2 regions of the Shewanella sp. POL2 genome follow, and region 2 is predicted to be linked to the other one. Evidence: predicted binding sites of a transcription regulator. Region 2 holds the regulator's gene; the other holds the start of a gene.
What was found. The regulator FliA, encoded in region 2, starts transcription of late flagellar genes. The targets are predictions, from matches to a motif close to CTAAAGNTNNNNNNNNNNNNGCCGATA.
Positions count from the first base shown of each region.

Region 1 (9,749 bases), on a different contig from region 2:
CGCTTACGGCTTGAGTTAATTGATGTTGTCATAAAGAAGTCCTCTTTATGTCAACGTATTTCAGGACGGGACACGCAATAACATAAAAGCCGCATTCCAATGCGGCTTTTTTGTATTCGTAATCCCGTAGATTGCTGCATATCAAGGTCAAACCTGAGGCTTGACCTTGCATACGCTTTGCTGGTTATCGCTTAAGGGCGGTAAACCTTAACATTGTGATAACCTTGCTCAATCAGGTAAAGTGCCTGTAATTTACTCATCACGCCACGCTCACAGTACAGCAGGTAAGTCTTTTGCTTATCGAGATCGGCAAACTGAGTCGCTAATTTGAAGAAAGGAATGCGCTTGATTTCCACGCCTTCAATCTCCAGCGGTTTATTCTCTTCTTCCTCTGGGGCGCGAATATCAATCACCACTTCATTGGTGTCGATAGCAACAACGGTCTCAGTTTCAGTGATACGGGTATTCATTTGTTCTGCTATCTCCCGGATATCAATGGCCACGGCTTGCTCTACGATACGGTCAATCAAATCCTCAGAGAATTTCGTCTCTTCCGCTTCCACCTTAGCCAGTACCGCTTTAACAGTCGGCTTTTGTGAAATCACCCCGCAATATTCCGGCATAGACTTAGCAAAATCTTCGGTGCCGATACGGCGGCATTCATTGATAATATCTTGCTTATCCATAGTGATCAGCGGACGCAAAATCAACATATCGGTGCAACGATCAATCACGTTTAAGTTGGTTAAGGTTTGGCTCGACACTTGACCCAAGCTTTCACCAGTCACAATCGCCTGAATGCCCATACGCTCGGCAATACGTGCCGCGGTGCGCATCATCATCCGTTTGAGCACCACGCCCATTTGACCGTTGTCGATTTTCTCTAAAATCTCGGCCACCACAGGCTCAAACGGCACGGACACAAACTTCACCTTGTGGGATTCACCATAGGTTTTCCACAAATGGTAAGCAACCTGCTTAACGCCAATCTCGTGCTGCGCGCCGCCTAGGTTGAAGAAACAGTAATGGGTACGAGCGCCCTTCTTAATAAATTGATAACTCGATACGCCCGAGTCAAAACCGCCCGAAATTAACGACAACACATCTTCCTGCGTTGCCATTGGGAAACCGCCTAAGCCTTCGATACGCTTAGTCACCATATACAGTTTATCGCCCTCGATTTCGAGGTTAACAGTGACTTCGGGGTTCTTTAAGCGCACGCCAATCGCATCGGTAAACTGGTTTAAGCCACCACCGACATAACGCTCTACTTCAATAGAGTTAAAATCGTGATTACCAGTGCGCTTGACACGTACACAGAAGGTTTTGCCGGCAATTTGGTCGCGATAAACGGGCAATACTTGCTGGTAGATATCATCAACTGACGTAAAGCTGTATTCATCCACTTGCACTACGTGGGCGATCCCAGGGATACAAGCTAAACGCTCACCAAAGGCCTGAGCTAATTCAGGTTTATCATTTGGCACCTTTACCCAAATACGGTCCCATTGACGTTGCACTTTAGCATCTTCATCAACTTTTTTGAGCACGTTACGGATGTTGGTTTCAAGCATTTTAGTGAAGCGCATGCGCACAGGCTTACTCTTCATCATGATTTCTGGGTACAGCTTTACAATAAACTTCATGGGATTTCCGCGGGCAATTTTGGCAACAGCAAAATTGGTTAAAAGAATAATCGCCGGATTATAACAAACTCACGGCGATTGGCGCACCTGTTTCCACACAAGGGCTGCTCGTGGCGTGCGCTTACGCACAGTTGAACTTATAGTCAAAAAAGCCCAAATAAAAAAGCCGTGAGCAAGTCACGGCGTTTTTATCAAATAACTGATTTGGATTAAAAACTATTTACCTACTTGAATTTCTTCGGATTCTTTTGCTTTACCTTGTTCAATCGCAATCTCAACTCGACGATTTCGCGCGCGATTTTCAGGCGAATCATTTAGGACAATTGGATTATTTGAGGCCATACCGACCACTTTCATCCGTTTAGGATCAAAACCCTTGACCTGCAATAACACATCAGCCACAGCTACAGCACGTTTACTGGAGAGATCCCAGTTTGAGCTATAGAGCTCATCACTTATCTGCATATCGTCGGTGTAACCCGATACGGTAATAATTCCCGGCACATCTTTGAGCAACTCACCCACCGAACGCACCACTGGTTTAAATCGCGGTTGTAGGAAACCAGAGCCTGAGGCAAATGAACCTTTTTCACGGATGCGAATAATAATTTGCTGTCCAAGTGACTCAATTTCAATCGCCCCATCAGTGATCTCTTTATTGAGCTCCTGCGCCATTTTTTTCACTTGCTGATTGATCTTATCCTGCGCTGCCGCAGCCTCGGCCTTCACCGCATCAGCGGTTTCTTGAGCAGTGGCCGTTGCTTCACCACCTCGCTGCGAACCGTTCTGTTGTTGTACCCCACCCGCACTATCATCTTCCCCCGCTTGAAAATCCAACGTGGGTTCGGTCATTTCATTGGTTTGTTGGTTGATGATTTCAATCGGCGTGGGATCGGGACGACCTGGACGGAACTCGAGGGCAATCACCGAGGTCCCCTTAGGAATATCTTTGACTTCGACTTTGTTTTGCACCCCAAATGCATACTTCATCGAACCTGCAATCTGCTTAAACTTCATCACATCCATTTCAGAGAATGACAGCAGCAACACGAAGAAACACATCAAGAGGGACATCAAATCGGCAAATGTTGCCAACCAGAGTGGTGCTCCGGGCGGTGGACAGTTGCACTTAGCCATGGGCTACTCTCCGTCCGTTGTATCGATTTTCCGCTGTTTTTCAGCAAGATAGTTCTTCAAAAAGCCTTCAATTACTCGAGGATTTTGGCCATCTTGAATCGCCAATACCGCATCCATAATCAAGTTACGGTTTAGCATTTCCTCACCCATTCTAAGGCTTAATTTATCGGCGATAGGAATACACACCATGTTAGCCACTACCGCGCCATATAGGGTCGTTAACAACGCAACCGCCATTGAAGGGCCAATCGATTTCGGGTCCGACATATTGGATAACATCGCCACCAAGCCCACTAGGGTACCAATCATCCCCATCGCGGGTCCTACGTCACCAAAAGCCCGGAAAATGGCGATGCCGTTGCGATGGCGCTCTTCGGTGAGGGCGATATCTTTTTCAAGCGCGGCACGCACCACCTCACCGTCATGACCATCCACTAACATATCGACGGCTTTTTGCATAAAACTGTTGGAAATTTGTGCTTCTTCAAGAGCAAGAAATCCACCTTTACGCGCCGCATCAGCCATCGTCACTGATTGTTCGATAAGATCTTCAGGTTTATCAATTTTAAACATAAAGGCTTTTACTGCGATTTTTACCGCACCTAAAAACTGTTTTAAATTGAATTTCATCATCACGACGAAGAAGGAACCACCGAATACGATAAAAACAGAGGGGACGTCGATAAAAATGGCAATGCCGCCGCTGGTCATCATGGCCCAAAGGATAAAACCAAAGCCCCCGACTAGTCCAATAACTGTAGCTAAATCCACAACGGCTCCTCAATATTCTGTATAAACGACATGATACTGACTCTATTGGCAAAATAACACTAAATGTCATCCGTCAACGGTTAACACTTTGGTCTTAACCCAAGCCTTATTTTATGATGTCTTAAGATGATTATAAGCATAATGCTACTATTGTCATTTATCGGACAAGCTCTAAGCAAGTTTAGCGGCAATTTCTATTTTCTGAAAAAAATTCAGCAACAAAGCGTGCTATCGAGCAAATATCCATCGACTGAATTTGACCCTTGAGCCGCCCTGATATACCTTGTGTCCGCTCTTTCAAAGGAATTATTAACGTGGCAAAGAAACCCGAAAATCTCAGTTTTGAAGAATCCCTTGGTGAACTCGAACGCATCGTTGCTGAGTTAGAGCAGGGCGATGTCTCTCTCGATGATGCGTTAAAACAATTTGAACGAGGCATCAATCTGGTGCGTAACAGCCAGGCAAAACTTGAACAAGCTCAGCAAAAAGTGGCCATTTTACTCAAGCAGGATGAAAATGCGCCCCTCTCTCCCTATGCCGTTGAGGGCGAATAAGCGTGTTAGTCAATGCAATAAAAGAATATCAACAACGAGTTGATAACCAATTAAAACAACGTTTTAGTACACTCGAAGATACAGCTCCTCAGTTAAAAGCCGCGATGACCCATGGCGCCCTTTTAGGGGGAAAACGCATTCGTCCCTTCTTGGTTTACAGTGTCGGGCAAATGTTTGGCGTAGCACTTGAAAAACTCGATGCCTGCGCCGCCGCGATTGAATGCATCCACGCCTATTCGTTAATCCATGACGATTTACCCGCTATGGATGATGATGCACTTCGCCGTGGTCAACCCACAGTGCATATCGCTTTCGATGAAGCCACCGCAATTCTTGCTGGGGATGCACTACAAACTTTAGCTTTTGAGATTGTGACTGAAGCCGTGCCAGGGATTACCAGCGAGCAACATATCGCTATGGTCAGAGCATTGGCAAAAGCCTCTGGTTATCGGGGGATGTGCGGCGGTCAAGCCATCGACTTAGCCTCCACCGATAAGCACATTGATCTTAAAGCATTAACTCAACTGCATAATATGAAAACAGGGGCGCTGATCAGCTGCGCCGTTGAGTTAGCCTTGATCGCCGCGAACGCGCCAAAAGATCAATATCAGACTATGATGGAATTTGCCCATGCCGTAGGACTTGCCTTCCAAGTCCAAGACGATATTCTGGACATTATTGCCACCACGGAAGAACTCGGCAAACCTCAAGGCTCAGATGCCGAGTCAAATAAGAGTACTTTTCCGCAACTACTTGGACTGCAAGGCGCAAAAGATACCGCCGCGCAACTGATCCAAGAGGCACTATCAGCGCTGGCTAAATTGCCATACAATAGCCAGTTAATTGCAGACTTCGCCCGCTATATTATTGAGCGAAGAATATAAAAAGAGACGAAGTATCTCGCTATGAGTTTGGACATTTCTCAGTTTCCGGTGTTGGCACAGGCCAACACACCTAATGAACTCCGCCAGCTTCCACAGGCCCTATTACCCCAATTGGCCGATGAGTTACGGGAGTTCCTTCTTAAGTCCGTTGGCATGTCCAGCGGACATTTTGCCTCTGGGCTTGGCACTGTCGAGCTGACTGTTGCCCTGCATTATGTCTATAACACACCGTTTGACCGTTTGATTTGGGATGTTGGTCACCAAGCCTATCCCCATAAAATCCTCACTGGTCGCCGTGATAGAATGCACACCATTAGGCAAAAGAACGGTTTACACCCCTTCCCTTGGCGGGAAGAAAGTGAATATGACACCTTTAGCGTAGGCCACTCAGGCACCTCCATCAGTGCCGCATTAGCCATGGCCGTTGCCGCCGAAAAAGAACAGGCAGGCCGTAAAGTGGTTGCCGTGATTGGCGATGGTGCCATGACAGGCGGCATGGTATTCGAGGCAATGAACCACGCGGGTGATTTGCACAATGATATGCTGATGGTGCTAAACGATAATGAAATGTCGATTTCAGAAAATGTCGGCGCACTCAACAATCACTTAGCCCAATTGATGTCAGGCCGCTTCTACACCACGATTCGTGAAAGCAGCAAGAAAGTACTCAAGGGCATGCCTGTTATCAAAGAAATGGCCAAGCGCACCGAAGAACACCTCAAAGGAATGGTGGTTCCAGGCACACTGTTTGAAGAATTAGGCTTTAACTATATCGGCCCTATCGATGGCCACGATGTCGATGCCCTAGTGGAAACCCTGCGCAATATGCGCAATCTCAAGGGGCCACAAGTGCTACACATTATGACCAAAAAAGGTCGCGGTTATGAGCCAGCAGAAAAAGATCCTATCGGTTGGCACGCCGTCCCTAAATTTGACCCATCACAGTTTAAGAAGCCAGCGACTAAGCCGGGACTACCAACCTTCTCCCAAGTATTTGGCAAATGGTTATGTGATATCGCTGAGCAGGATGAAAAAGTCTTAGGTATTACCCCTGCCATGCGTGAAGGGTCGGGTATGGTGGAGTTCTCGCAGCGCTTCCCAAAACAATATTTTGATGCAGCCATTGCCGAGCAACATGCGGTGACCTTAGGTGCAGGGTTTGCCTGTGAGGGCTATAAACCTGTGGTCGCAATCTATTCGACCTTCTTACAACGCGGCTATGATCAGCTGATCCACGACGTCGCATTGCAGCGTTTACCCGTACTATTTGCCATTGATCGTGGCGGTATTGTCGGTGCCGACGGCCCAACCCATCAAGGGGCGTTTGATTTAAGCTTTATGCGCTGTATTCCAAATATGGTGATTATGGCGCCATCGGATGAAAATGAATGTCGCCAGATGCTGTATACCGGGTATTGCTATGATGCAGGCCCAAGCGCGGTACGCTATCCAAGAGGTAGTGCAACAGGTGCGACTCAAGTTGAAGCCATGACGACGCTGCCTATTGGTAAAGGGGTGATTAAGCGTTTAGGCAAACGTGTCGCGATGCTTAACTTCGGGACTACCTTAGCCGCAGCACTCACTGCCGCAGAGAGTTTAGATGCGACAGTGGTCGATATGCGCTTTGTGAAACCGCTGGATGTGGATTTAGTCAAAGAGATGGCGCAAACCCACGATGTGCTCGTCACAGTGGAAGAAAACGCCATTATGGGCGGCGCTGGCTCAGGTGTGCTAGAGCTTCTGCAAAAGCTTAAAATGCCTAAACCTGTACTACAAATTGGCTTGCCCGATGAGTTTATTAAACATGGATCACCAGAAGAAGTGATCCATGACTTACAACTCGATGCCGAAGGCATGTTAGCGCAGATTAATGCCTATCTTGCCAATTAAGCTCAAGGGAGCTTGCTCCCTGCTTATGACAAAATAAGCTACTGATTAACTTACAATAAAAGTTTTAAACTAAAAAGGACTGCATCTGCAGTCCTTTTTATTGGTTTAACGTTTTACCGCTTACGCTTCAATATCAATCGAAGCAGACTCTTGGCTAGGGCCACCTTGAGACACCATCACCATGGCAGGACGCAGTAAACGGCTGTTTAGCTCATAACCCTTTTGCATCACTAACATCACAGTATTGGCTGGGAATTCAGCACTTGGTTGCATACCAATCGCTTGATGTTGATCAGGGTTGAAGGCTTGTCCTTGAGGATCAATTTGTTTTACACCAAATTTCGCCACAGCGGTCAACAAACTCTTTTGTGTTAACTCAACACCTTCATAGATAGCTTTAGTGGTTTCATCTTGCGGATTAGTCCCTTGCAGCGCTCGCTCCATATTGTCTATCACTGGCAGCAATTCGTTGGCGAATTTTTCCAATGCAAATTTGTTCGCCTTTTCCACATCCATCGCCGCACGGCGGCGAATGTTGTCTACTTCAGCAGCAGCACGGATAACTGAATCTTTTTGCTCTTCAACTTTCGCCAAAGCGTCAGCGAGTAACTGTTCCAGCTCTTCAATACGGAAATTGGCTTGGGTAAGCTCATCAATCAGACTTGCTTCTTCGGTAGAAACTTCAGACTCTACACCCTCTTGGATCAGATCCTGTTCTGCTTTAATCGACTCGTTGCTCATTTTCACTCCAGCTAAAAATGCTTTGTTTCTAAATACTCTGGGCATATTATGGGGATCAATTTTGACGTTTCAAGGCCTAAGGCCAGATCTAGCATAAATATGACCACAAAGTTCCACACCATTGGCCTAATTGGTAAGCCGCATCATCCAGGGACAAATCAAACCCTCAAACGTCTGCACCACTGGCTGACGATGCAAGGTTATGAAGTCCTCGTAGAAGAGCGGGTAGCAACTGAGTTAGGCCCACAAATTGTGGCGGTTGATTTATTAGAGATTGGCGAGCGTTGTGATTTAGCGATAGTCGTTGGCGGTGATGGCAATATGCTCGGCGCCGCCAGAGTGCTGGCGCGCTTCGATGTGGGCGTGATTGGTGTAAACCGTGGCAACCTTGGCTTTTTAACGGATTTACCACCGGATGCATTCGAAGAGGCGCTCGCTAAAGTGCTCGATGGTGAGTTTGATACCGAGCACCGTTTTTTACTTGAGGCAGAGGTCTATCGCCATGGACAGCTAAAAGCCAGTAATACCGCGGTGAATGAAGCGGTGCTGCATCCAGGTAAGATCGCTCACATGATTGAATTTGAGGTCTATATTGACAATCAATTCATGTACAGCCAACGCGCCGATGGCATGATAGTTTCAACTCCCACGGGGTCAACCGCCTATGCACTGTCAGCAGGTGGGGCGATTCTCACCCCCAATTTACAGGCATTAATTTTAGTCCCTATGTTTCCACACACCTTGTCATGCCGCCCTATCGTGGTCGATGCTTGCAGCACCATTAAGATGGTGGTTTCCCCTGAAAATGGCGAAAACCTTGAGGTTAGCTGTGATGGCCATGTGCATTTAGCGGTATTACCCGGCGATGAGATCATCGTGCGCCGCAGCTCTGAGCAACTTAGGCTTATCCATCCTAAAGGCCATAATTACTTCCATGTGTTGCGAAGTAAGCTCGGCTGGGGCAGTAAGTTGTTTTGAGTTTGTACGATGAGATGATGCGAAGCTTAACTCAAGCAACCTACCATAAAAAATATAGATAATGACTGACTATAGTTGTTAACAAAATGGAGTTGTGCAGCTGCATTGCTGTAAACAGCTTTATTAACCGTTATTAAATTTCAGATTAACTCATATTTCATAAGGTGACATTGCTCACACTCAATTTCCCCACCCGATAAAGCGTGAGTCAGATCACACTAAAAATCTCAATCTAAAAATCATATAAAATAATAAAAATCATAAATTTAAAATAAATCATTAAAAACCACCGTTCCTTTTAATGAGAACCTGAGTGACATAGATCACACCTTAATATTGTCTTAAAAATTCATTAAGTGCCCATTAATGAAATAAATGGATCAGTTAATTGCAATACTGATCGCTAATTTAGTGAAGATCTGATTTTTTATAACTAAAAAGCATACAAGTTAAATTAATCACTGAGCATAGGAATATACAAACCACTCCTTAAGTGACATTGGTCACAGTTGAAGAAATCCTATGAGAGAAGCCTCCCGCAGCGCTGTAAATTAGCATTTCATATAGCAGTCAAAATGATCTAGATCATATAAGTTCAACCCCGAATAGCGTCTAGTACACACCACAGAATGTCGTAACAGTGATTATTAGTAGTGAATACTGCTGATTTATCCACCATAAGTTCTGATATCGAAGCACCAATAAGATTCCTATAAAAAATAAGACAGACTACTTTATGTAGAGGCAAGCATGACAATACTCCAACTCTTCGCCAGCTTGACGCCAGTGCTCAGTGTAATGATCTTTCTTGTATTACTGAGAATGCCCGCGTCAAAAGCTATGCCCATTTCCATGGTAGTTACGGCCATCGCCGCCGTATTTATTTGGCAAATGGATACCACTCTATTGGCCGCATCCGTTCTTGAAGGACTGCTGTCAGCGATCACGCCATTAACCATCATCTTCGGTGCGGTATTCCTACTTAATACTCTGAAATATTCAGGTGCAATGGATACTATCCGAGCAGGCTTCACTAACATCAGTGCCGATGCCCGTGTACAGGTGATTATTATTTGTTGGTTATTCGGCGCCTTTATCGAAGGTAGCGCAGGCTTTGGTACGCCAGCCGCCATTGGCGCGCCACTGCT
Region 1 is NZ_AKZL01000006.1:61,372-71,120, forward strand. It holds partial or broken gene SHEWPOL2_RS22355 (IS3 family transposase) at 1-32, opposite strand, end outside; gene thiI (tRNA uracil 4-sulfurtransferase ThiI) at 192-1,646, opposite strand; gene SHEWPOL2_RS02725 (flagellar motor protein MotB) at 1,863-2,783, opposite strand; gene pomA (flagellar motor protein PomA) at 2,787-3,554, opposite strand; gene xseB (exodeoxyribonuclease VII small subunit) at 3,869-4,108, shown strand; gene ispA ((2E,6E)-farnesyl diphosphate synthase) at 4,111-4,992, shown strand; gene dxs (1-deoxy-D-xylulose-5-phosphate synthase) at 5,014-6,882, shown strand; gene grpE (nucleotide exchange factor GrpE) at 7,003-7,623, opposite strand; gene nadK (NAD(+) kinase) at 7,723-8,601, shown strand; gene SHEWPOL2_RS02760 (L-lactate permease) at 9,352-9,749, shown strand, end outside.
Region 1: pomA (flagellar motor protein PomA) is a predicted target of FliA. The motif match lies at 3,713-3,739, and genes of this name have one in related genera.

Region 2 (9,749 bases):
GGTCGCGATTTATACCGATAGACCTTTAGACTTTGCTGCCTTTCCAACCGTTTTATTAGTTGCGACACTGCTTCGACTTGCACTTAACGTGGCATCGACCCGTGTGGTATTACTCGAAGGTCACAACGGTGGTGATGCGGCGGGTAAGGTCATTGAAGCCTTTGGCTCCGTAGTGATTGGTGGTAACTATGCCGTTGGTCTAGTTGTATTTATCATTCTGATTATTATCAACTTTGCTGTTGTTACCAAAGGTGCTGGCCGGATTGCTGAGGTGAGTGCTCGCTTTACCTTGGATGCGATGCCCGGTAAGCAAATGGCAATTGATGCTGACTTAAATGCGGGCATCATTAATCAAGATCAAGCCAGAACTAGGCGGGCTGAAGTCACCCGCGAAGCTGACTTTTATGGCGCAATGGACGGTGCGTCTAAGTTCGTTAAGGGCGATGCTATCGCGGGTATCATGATTTTAGTGATCAACATTCTCGGTGGTTTTATTATCGGGATTGTGCAGCATGGTTTGACATTCTCTCAAGCGGTTGAAATTTATACCCTCTTAACAATAGGTGACGGGTTAGTCGCCCAAATCCCAGGCTTATTACTGTCAATTGCTGCGGCATTGATGGTAACTCGCCAAAATGAATCTGGCGATATGGGTCAGATGTTGATGAGTCAGATGTTTGACAGTCATAAATCGCTAGGGATTGCTGCTGGCGTATTGTTCGTTATGGGGATTGTGCCTGGAATGCCGCACATGGCGTTTTTAAGTTTCGCCGTTTTAACGGGATGTGCGGCTTATTTTATATTTAAACGTAATGAGGCTAAACGTGCCAAAGCCCTCGAACAAGTCAAAACGGGCCCAACGGAAAGAGCCGAAAGAGAGCCTAAGGAACTTAGCTGGGACGATGTGCATCATGTTGACACTATCGGTCTTGAAGTGGGTTACCGTTTAATCCCCTTAGTCGATAAAGGTCAAGGTGGAGAATTACTCAGCCGGATCAAAGGTGTACGTAAAAAGCTTTCGCAAGAATTGGGATTCTTGGTTCCTGCGGTTCACATACGTGACAATTTAGACCTTTCGCCTAATGCCTATCGTATTTCTCTTATGGGCGTTGTTGTAGGGGAGGCGGATATTCGCCATGACTGCGAGCTCGCCATTAATCCGGGACAAGTGTACGGTAAGTTAGATGGCATTGAGACCCGTGATCCTGCCTTTGGTCTCGAAGCCGTGTGGATTGCCCCTGAGCTGCGTGAACATGCCCAAACCTTAGGGTATACGGTAGTGGATGCCGCGACGGTAGTGGCAACTCATATCAGCCAAATATTGACGAATAATGCAGCAAAACTTTTAGGTTACGAAGAAGTGCAACAACTGATGGATATGCTTGCTAAACACTCGCCTAAGTTGGTGGATGGCTTTATTCCTGATGTGATGCCGCTCGGAAATGTCGTAAAAGTGATGCAAAACCTATTAAATGAAGGAGTTTCTGTCAGAGACTTGCGTACCATAGTGCAAACTTTGTTAGAATACGGCACTAAGAGTAACGATACTGAAGTGTTAACTGCGGCGGTGCGTATTGCATTGAAGCGCATGATCGTTCAAGAGATCTCTGGCCCTGAACTCGAAATCCCCGTCATAACTTTGGCGCCAGAGTTGGAACAGATGTTGCATCAATCAATGCAAGCAACGGGTGGAGATGGTCCCAATATCGAGCCAGGTCTTGCGGAGCGTATGCAACAATCCTTAGCGGATGCCGCTCAAAAGCAAGAAATGGTCGGACAGCCTGCCATTTTGCTAACGTCTGGTATGTTACGTGCGACCCTGTCTCGCTTTGTTAAATATACTATTCCTAATCTCAGAGTGATTTCTTACCAAGAAATCCCCGATGAAAAGCAAATACGCATCGTATCTGCCGTCGGCCAGTAGAGGACGCATAAGTGAAGATTAAACGTTTTTTTGCCAAAGACATGCGTGCTGCACTGGCCCAAGTGAAGGACACGCTCGGCTCCGATGCGGTGATTATGTCCAATAAAAAGGTGAACGGCGGTATTGAGATTGTCGCTGCCGTTGACTACGACGAGCCAAAAGCGAAAGCGCCTGCTGCGACTCCGACCTTTATGGATGTGAGTGATGACTTAGTTTCGCTCGGTGCCAAAGCGCCTATCCGCGCTGAAACTAAGCTAAAACCCTCGGCGCCAGCGGACTCACTCCAAGCCTTGCTTGAGAAGCAACAAAATCGTTTAAACCAACAACTCACGCATCAACAACAAGATGCAGAGCTTCCTGCATGGGCTAAAGGATTACAAGCTACCGCAGCTGCGCCTAAAGCTGAGCGCCGTGATATGGGCAATCCCTTCGATAAAAAGTCACAAAGTTCGCAAAAGCAAAATGCCGATCTTGAAGCCATGCGCGACGAGTTATCATCCTTACGTAATTTGTTGACCCATCAGGTTTCAGCATTGATGACTGAGCATAAAAAGCGTATCGACCCTGTCGGTGCCATGCTGGAGTCAAAGTTGTTGGAGGCCGAGTTTTCACCAGCGGTGGCAAACAAATTAGCTGCGCTGAGCCAACACTATACTCCTGCAGAATTAGTTCGTGCACTGCCGCAAAGTCTTGCGAATATGCTTGATAATCAAGGTGATGATATTGTTAAGCAAGGCGGTGTTGTGGCATTAGTTGGTCCCACTGGAGTGGGGAAAACCACTTCCTTGGCTAAACTGGCCGCACGCTTTGCTGCTCACCATGGTGCTGACCAAGTGGCATTGATTACCACAGATCATTATCGTATTGGCGCCTATGAGCAATTGGCCACCTATGGCAAAATCATGGGCTGCCCAGTCAAACAAGCCCATGACCTTGCTGAACTAGAGCAAATTCTGTATCAGTTTAGAAATCGCAAGCTAGTATTGATAGATACCGCGGGTATGGGCCAACGAGATATGCGGCTTTACCAGCAACTTGATAATTTAACTGCAAATAGCAGAATACCTATCCGCAGTTATCTGGTACTGTCTGCCACAGGACAGCGCCGCGTGCTGCAAGATGCTGTAAATCACTTTAAACGCATTCCCTTATCTGGTGTTGTACTCACCAAACTTGATGAATCTGTGTCTTTAGCGGGCGCATTAAGTGTGTTGATCCAAAGTGGATTGCCATTAAGTTATGTTACGGATGGGCAGCGAGTGCCCGAAGATATGAAAGTTGCTGATACTTTGATGCTCGCTGAGCAAGCATTAGCGGCCTTAGAAAACACAGAACAACAATCGTTACCAGACACAGCGTGGTCAGATAATATGACCTGTGCATTTGAGTAGAGTTATGACCCTGGATCAAGCAAGTGGTTTACGTATGATGAATCAACCCTATAACGAAAAAGTGAAAGTAATCGCGGTTACGGGTGGTAAAGGTGGTGTGGGTAAAACCAGCGTATCCATCAATACTGCCGTAGCATTAGCCGAGAAGGGCAAGCGTGTCTTAGTGCTTGATGCTGACCTTGGCTTAGCAAACGTCGATGTCATGTTAGGGATCCGTGCTGAACGTAACCTTTCCCATGTATTGTCTGGCGATGCTGAGTTAGATGACATTATTGTCCGGGGGCCTAAAGGTATTGGGATTGTGCCAGCCACATCGGGTACTCAGGGCATGGTTGAGCTAAGTCCTGCGCAACATGCGGGCTTTATTCGTGCTTTCAGTGAGATGCGCACCCAGTTTGATATCCTCATCGTGGATACTGCCGCGGGGATTTCTGACATGGTACTCAGTTTCTCCCGTGCGTCACAGGATGTGTTGGTTGTTGTTTGTGACGAACCAACGTCTATTACTGACGCCTATGCGTTAATCAAAATCCTCAGCCGTGAACACGGCGTCTTCCGCTTTAAAATTGTTGCAAATATGGTGCGTAGTTTACGCGAAGGTATGGAATTGTTTGCTAAACTCAGTAAAGTGACCGACAGATTCTTGGACGTGGCACTTGAATTAGTTGCGACCATTCCATTTGATGAAAATTTGCGTAAATCGGTTCGCAAGCAAAAGTTAGTGGTTGAAGCTTATCCTAAGTCTCCCGCTGCGATTGCTTACCAAGGTCTAGCGAATAAAATTATGAGCTGGCCAGTACCACAGCAACCTGGTGGGCATTTGGAGTTTTTCGTTGAGCGCTTAGTTCAACGACCAGATTTTCAAGAGGAAAAAACGAGTGAATAAAGCCGCAGCGTATACTTGTTTAGACAATAAAACGTCAATCGTTGAACAGTATGCACCGTTGGTTAAAAGAATTGCACATCACTTGCTCGCCAGATTACCTGCCTCTGTGCAGTTAGATGACCTGCTACAGGCGGGGATGATGGGATTATTAGAAGCATCATCTAAGTTTGATGGCGGTAAAGGTGCAAAGTTTGAAACCTTCGCCGGCATAAGGATCCGTGGCGCCATGTTGGATGAAATCCGCCGTGGCGATTGGGTTCCTCGTTCTGTCCACCGAAATAATCGTCGAGTTGCCCAAGCCATTGATGAATTAGAGCAAGTGCTAGGTCGTGATGCGCGCGACACAGAAATTGCAGAAAAACTTGATATGACGCTCGATGAGTACCATCATATTCTTAATGATGTTTCTGTTGGTAAAATCATAGGGATAGAAGACTTAGGCGTATCACAGGATATACTCACTACAAGTGATGATGTTAGCGATGGTACGTTTGAGGTCTTGGCAGAAACCCAGTTTCATTCTGCACTTGTTGAGGCGATAAAATTATTGCCCGAAAGGGACGCGCTAGTGCTATCGTTATACTACGATGAAGCATTGAATTTAAAAGAGATTGGCGCCATTCTTGAGGTAAGCGAATCGCGTGTTAGCCAGATATTAAGTCAGGCAATGTTGCGACTCAAAGGCAAACTCAAGCATTGGACATAAGTATAATTATTAATTGAGCACTGAATGTCAGCTCACCGGAGGAAACCTTGGACAAGAATATGAAGATTCTCATCGTTGATGACTTTTCGACAATGAGACGTATCATCAAGAACTTGTTGCGAGACTTGGGCTTTAACAACACCCAGGAAGCGGACGATGGCTCAACCGCCTTGCCAATGTTGCAAAAAGGCGATTTTGATTTTGTCGTTACAGACTGGAATATGCCAGGCATGCAGGGTATCGATTTACTTAAAGCCATTAGGGCCGATGACTCCTTGAAGCATCTACCGGTATTAATGGTCACTGCCGAGGCAAAACGTGAACAAATTATTGCTGCTGCACAAGCGGGTGTGAATGGGTATGTGGTAAAGCCTTTTACCGCAGCAACATTGAAAGAGAAGCTAGATAAAATATTTGAACGACTCGCTTAAGCAGGGATGAGCTATGAAGTCACATACATCAGGGCTCATCACGCTCGAGCATGCTCAGCGTTTAGTCGAACTGTTAAGCGCGAATGAACAAAATCAAGCTGATGATTTATTAAGAGAACTGGCAGCTCCTCTTCAGAGGGAACTTTTTGATGAGGTAGGCAAACTCACTCGCCAATTGCATAGCGCTCTTATGGATTTCCAAATCGATAATCGGTTAGTTGAGTTAGCCAATACAGAAATACCCGATGCTAAGGAACGGCTAAGTTATGTCATTGACATGACTGAACAAGCTGCAAATAAGACTATGGATGCTGTTGAGGAGTGCTTGCCGTTAGCGAATGCATTAACCGCGAACATCCAACAAGTGATGCCATCGTGGGACAAATTAATGCGTCGTGAAATTGCCCTCAGTGATTTTAAGGTGCTTTGCCATAACGTTCAGCATTTGATGTCGCGAAGTGAATTGGACTCAAACCGATTACGCGAATTGCTCAACCAAATATTGATGGCGCAGGATTTTCAAGACCTGACTGGACAAATGATCCGCAGGGTAATCGATCTAGTGATGGAAGTTGAAAGTAATCTGGTGTCTATGCTGACGGTGTTTGGTGAGCAGCCAATGATTGAGAGTCAGATTACTCAGAAAAATAATATTGAAGCTGAAGGGCCGATAATGAATGCCGAGCTTCGTCAAGATGTAGTAACAGGTCAAGACGAAGTGGATGATCTGCTATCGAGTCTGGGTTTCTAACTGGGAGTCAATTTGATGGCCTTTGATGTAGATGAAGAGATACTCCAGGACTTTTTAATCGAGGCGGGGGAAATATTAGAGTTGCTTCAAGAGCAGCTTGTTGCCCTTGAGAATAATCCTGATGATACTGACTTGCTAAATGCCATTTTTAGGGGGTTTCACACCGTAAAGGGCGGCGCAGGTTTCCTAAGTTTGACTCCCATGGTTGATGTCTGCCATGAGGCAGAAAACACATTCGATTTATTGCGTACTGGCAAGCGCAGTGTCACAGCAGAATTAATGGATATTATTCTTCAAGCTGTTGATGCGATTAACACCATGTTTGCTCAAACCCAGCAGGGAGAGCAACAAGATCCTGCTGATGCTGCATTACTTGCAAAGTTAAAGTTACTTAGTTCTGGTGAGCCTCTGCCGTCAGAATTAGGACAAACTGCGTCAGAGCCTCAATCTATTGCTGAGCCCGAACCCGAGTCCGTTATTGAAACTGTTGTTGACGTTGTCGCAGTTGAAGAGATGCCTGTTGAGGCTGTGAGTTCTTCAAACTCAAGTATTGATGAGATTAATGAAGCGGAGTTTGAGGCTTTGCTTGATGCACTGCACGGTAGTGGAAAAGGTCCCGGTGTGACTAACACTACTCATGCTGATGTTGTGGCAGCACCCACTGCGTCAACTCCCTCTGTATCAAATACAGCCAAGCCTAAAGTACAACAAGCTACCAGCTCGGGTGATGATATCACTGACGATGAGTTTGAAGCCCTGCTTGATGAGCTTCATGGTTCAGGAAAATTTAATGGCAAAGTAGATACACCTATATCACCTCAGCCTAAGGTTGAAACTGTTGCTGTGCCAGTGTCAACACCAACACCAACTGCTGTTGCTGTCGATTCAGACGAAATTACTGACGATGAATTTGAGCGTTTACTCGACGAACTTCATGGAAAAGGTGGGGCACCAGCCAAAGCTGTTGCAAAAGTGGAATCTGCGAAACCGACTCCCACTCCTGCCACATCTGCTGCGGCTCCTGCTGTGCCTAAAGCCAGTGTTACTCCTGTAACCACTCCAGCGGTTAAACCTCAGGCCGAAGTTGCGCTCGCCGAGAAGGCTCCTGTTAAAGCTGCCGCTGCCGCATCAGCAAATGTTCCTCAAGGTGAAACGACCGTTCGCGTAGATACTGCACGACTCGACCAAATCATGAATATGGTGGGAGAGCTAGTATTAGTACGTAACCGTTTGGTGAGTTTGGGCATTAGTCGTGATGACGAAGAGATGTCTAAGGCACTCGCGAATCTAGATTTAGTGACTGCTGATTTGCAAGGCGCGGTCATGAAAACCCGTATGCAGCCTATTAAAAAGGTTTTTGGCCGTTTCCCTCGCGTTGTTCGTGATTTAGCCCGTACGCTCAATAAAGAAATTGATTTAGTGTTGGTCGGTGAAGAAACTGACCTTGATAAAAACTTGGTTGAGGCGCTGGCGGATCCTTTAGTTCACTTGGTCCGTAACTCGGTCGACCATGGTATTGAAATGCCAAATGACCGTGAAGCCTCTGGCAAACCCAGGACGGGGACGATTACTCTATCGGCAAGCCAAGAGGGTGACCATATTCTGCTAAAAATCGAAGATGATGGCGCAGGTATGGATCCCGAAAAGTTAAAACAAATTGCCATTAAACGTGGCGTGTTGGATGAAGATTCCGCTGCGCGTATGACGGACAATGAAGCTTATAACTTGATCTTTGCCCCAGGCTTTTCGACCAAGGTCGAGATTTCAGATATCTCTGGTCGTGGCGTGGGAATGGACGTGGTTAAAACCCGTATCACCCAACTCAACGGTACTGTGCATATTGACTCGATGAAAGGCAAAGGCACCATACTTGAGATTAAAGTGCCGTTAACCTTGGCAATTATGCCAACGCTTATGGTTGATGTTGCGAAACAAGTTTTTGCATTACCTTTATCCAGTGTTAATGAGATTTTTCATCTCGATCTTACCAAAACCAATATTGTTGACGGACAACTCACTGTCATCGTTCGCAACAAGGCCGTGCCGCTCTTCTATCTAGAGCATTGGTTGCATCGAAATAAAACTACCTTCAAACATGGTGACAAGAAACATGGTCATGTTGTGATAGTGCAGTTAGGTATGATGCAGATCGGTTTTGTTGTGGATGCACTGATTGGCCAAGAAGAGGTGGTGATTAAGCCACTGGGAGCCTTGTTGCACGGTACGCCAGGTATGGCTGGGGCAACGATTACATCCGATGGTGGTATTGCGCTTATCTTGGATGTTCCTGGGTTATTAAAGCATTATGCGAAAAATAAAAGTTAGTTCCCAAGTTAAGGAATGGAATGGCCATTAAAGTATTAGTCGTTGATGACTCAAGCTTTTTTAGACGACGTGTTAGTGAAATAGTCAATCAAGATCCTGAACTGGAAGTGATCGCGACGGCTGCTAACGGGGCTGAAGCAGTGAAGATGGCTGCTGAGCTTAATCCCCAAGTAATCACTATGGACATTGAAATGCCTGTCATGGACGGTATCACCGCCGTCCGTGAAATCATGGCAAAGTGTCCAACCCCGATTCTGATGTTTTCATCGTTAACCCATGATGGCGCTAAGGCCACCTTAGACGCCCTAGATGCGGGTGCGTTAGATTTTTTACCTAAACGTTTTGAAGATATCGCGACCAATAAAGATGAAGCGATTTTGTTATTGCAGCAAAGAGTCAAGGCTCTTGGTCGTCGTCGAATTTTCCGTCCAGTGGCGCGTCCTAGCGTTGCCCCAATTACCCCAAGACCAAGCACGGGCTCGGTATTAGGGAATGTGACCACACCTGTTCAAAGTGCTCCTGCGCCAGTGCGCACGTCACCTGTATCGTCCATTCGTGCTAGTGGTAAACAATACAAATTATTGTTAATTGGTACGTCGACGGGGGGGCCTGTCGCCTTACAGAAAATTTTGACTCAGTTTCCAGCAAATTATCCGCATCCTATTTTGCTGATCCAACACATGCCAGCCGCTTTTACTCCAGCATTTGCGAATCGTTTAAATGGTTTATGTAAAATCGAGGTAAAAGAAGCGGCAAATGGCGATATTTTGCGTCCAGGTTTTGCGTATCTAGCGCCAGGTGGAATGCAGATGATGGTAGAGCGTACAGGCGTCACAGGCCGAATAAAAGTGCTCGCTGGTAGTGCTGAAATGAATTATAAGCCTTGTGTCGATATCACTTTTGCTTCAGCCTCAAAAGCCTACGGTGGAGATGTGCTTGCGGTAGTGTTAACTGGAATGGGAGCTGACGGCCGAGAAGGAGCACGCATGCTTAAAGCTGCTGGTGCGACCATTTGGGCGCAGGATGAAGCGAGTTGTGTCGTTTATGGCATGCCTCAAGCAGTGGCTAGTGCGGGAATTGCCACTCAATCCATTTCATTGGAGCACATGGCTGAGTCGATTTTAAAAGAGTCTGCACGTGGCTAGCAGCAAGTCACAGATAAGCACAAATATTGTGCTTATTATGGTGCTAATGATGATGACGATAGTTTGTCTTGGTGCCTTAAGTTTCGATTATCATCGAAAAAACATAAAATTGCTTGCTGATGTTAAACGCTTAGCATCGACCCAAGTCGTGCTCATGGTGCCTGATGAGCAAGCTAAGGTCATTGCTGAT
Region 2 is NZ_AKZL01000001.1:25,805-35,553, reverse strand. It holds gene flhA (flagellar biosynthesis protein FlhA) at 1-1,924, shown strand, start outside; gene flhF (flagellar biosynthesis protein FlhF) at 1,936-3,315, shown strand; gene SHEWPOL2_RS00150 (MinD/ParA family protein) at 3,320-4,201, shown strand; gene SHEWPOL2_RS00145 (RNA polymerase sigma factor FliA) at 4,194-4,907, shown strand; gene cheY (chemotaxis response regulator CheY) at 4,955-5,338, shown strand; gene SHEWPOL2_RS00135 (protein phosphatase CheZ) at 5,352-6,089, shown strand; gene SHEWPOL2_RS00130 (chemotaxis protein CheA) at 6,105-8,414, shown strand; gene SHEWPOL2_RS00125 (chemotaxis response regulator protein-glutamate methylesterase) at 8,435-9,559, shown strand; gene SHEWPOL2_RS00120 (hypothetical protein) at 9,573-9,749, shown strand, end outside.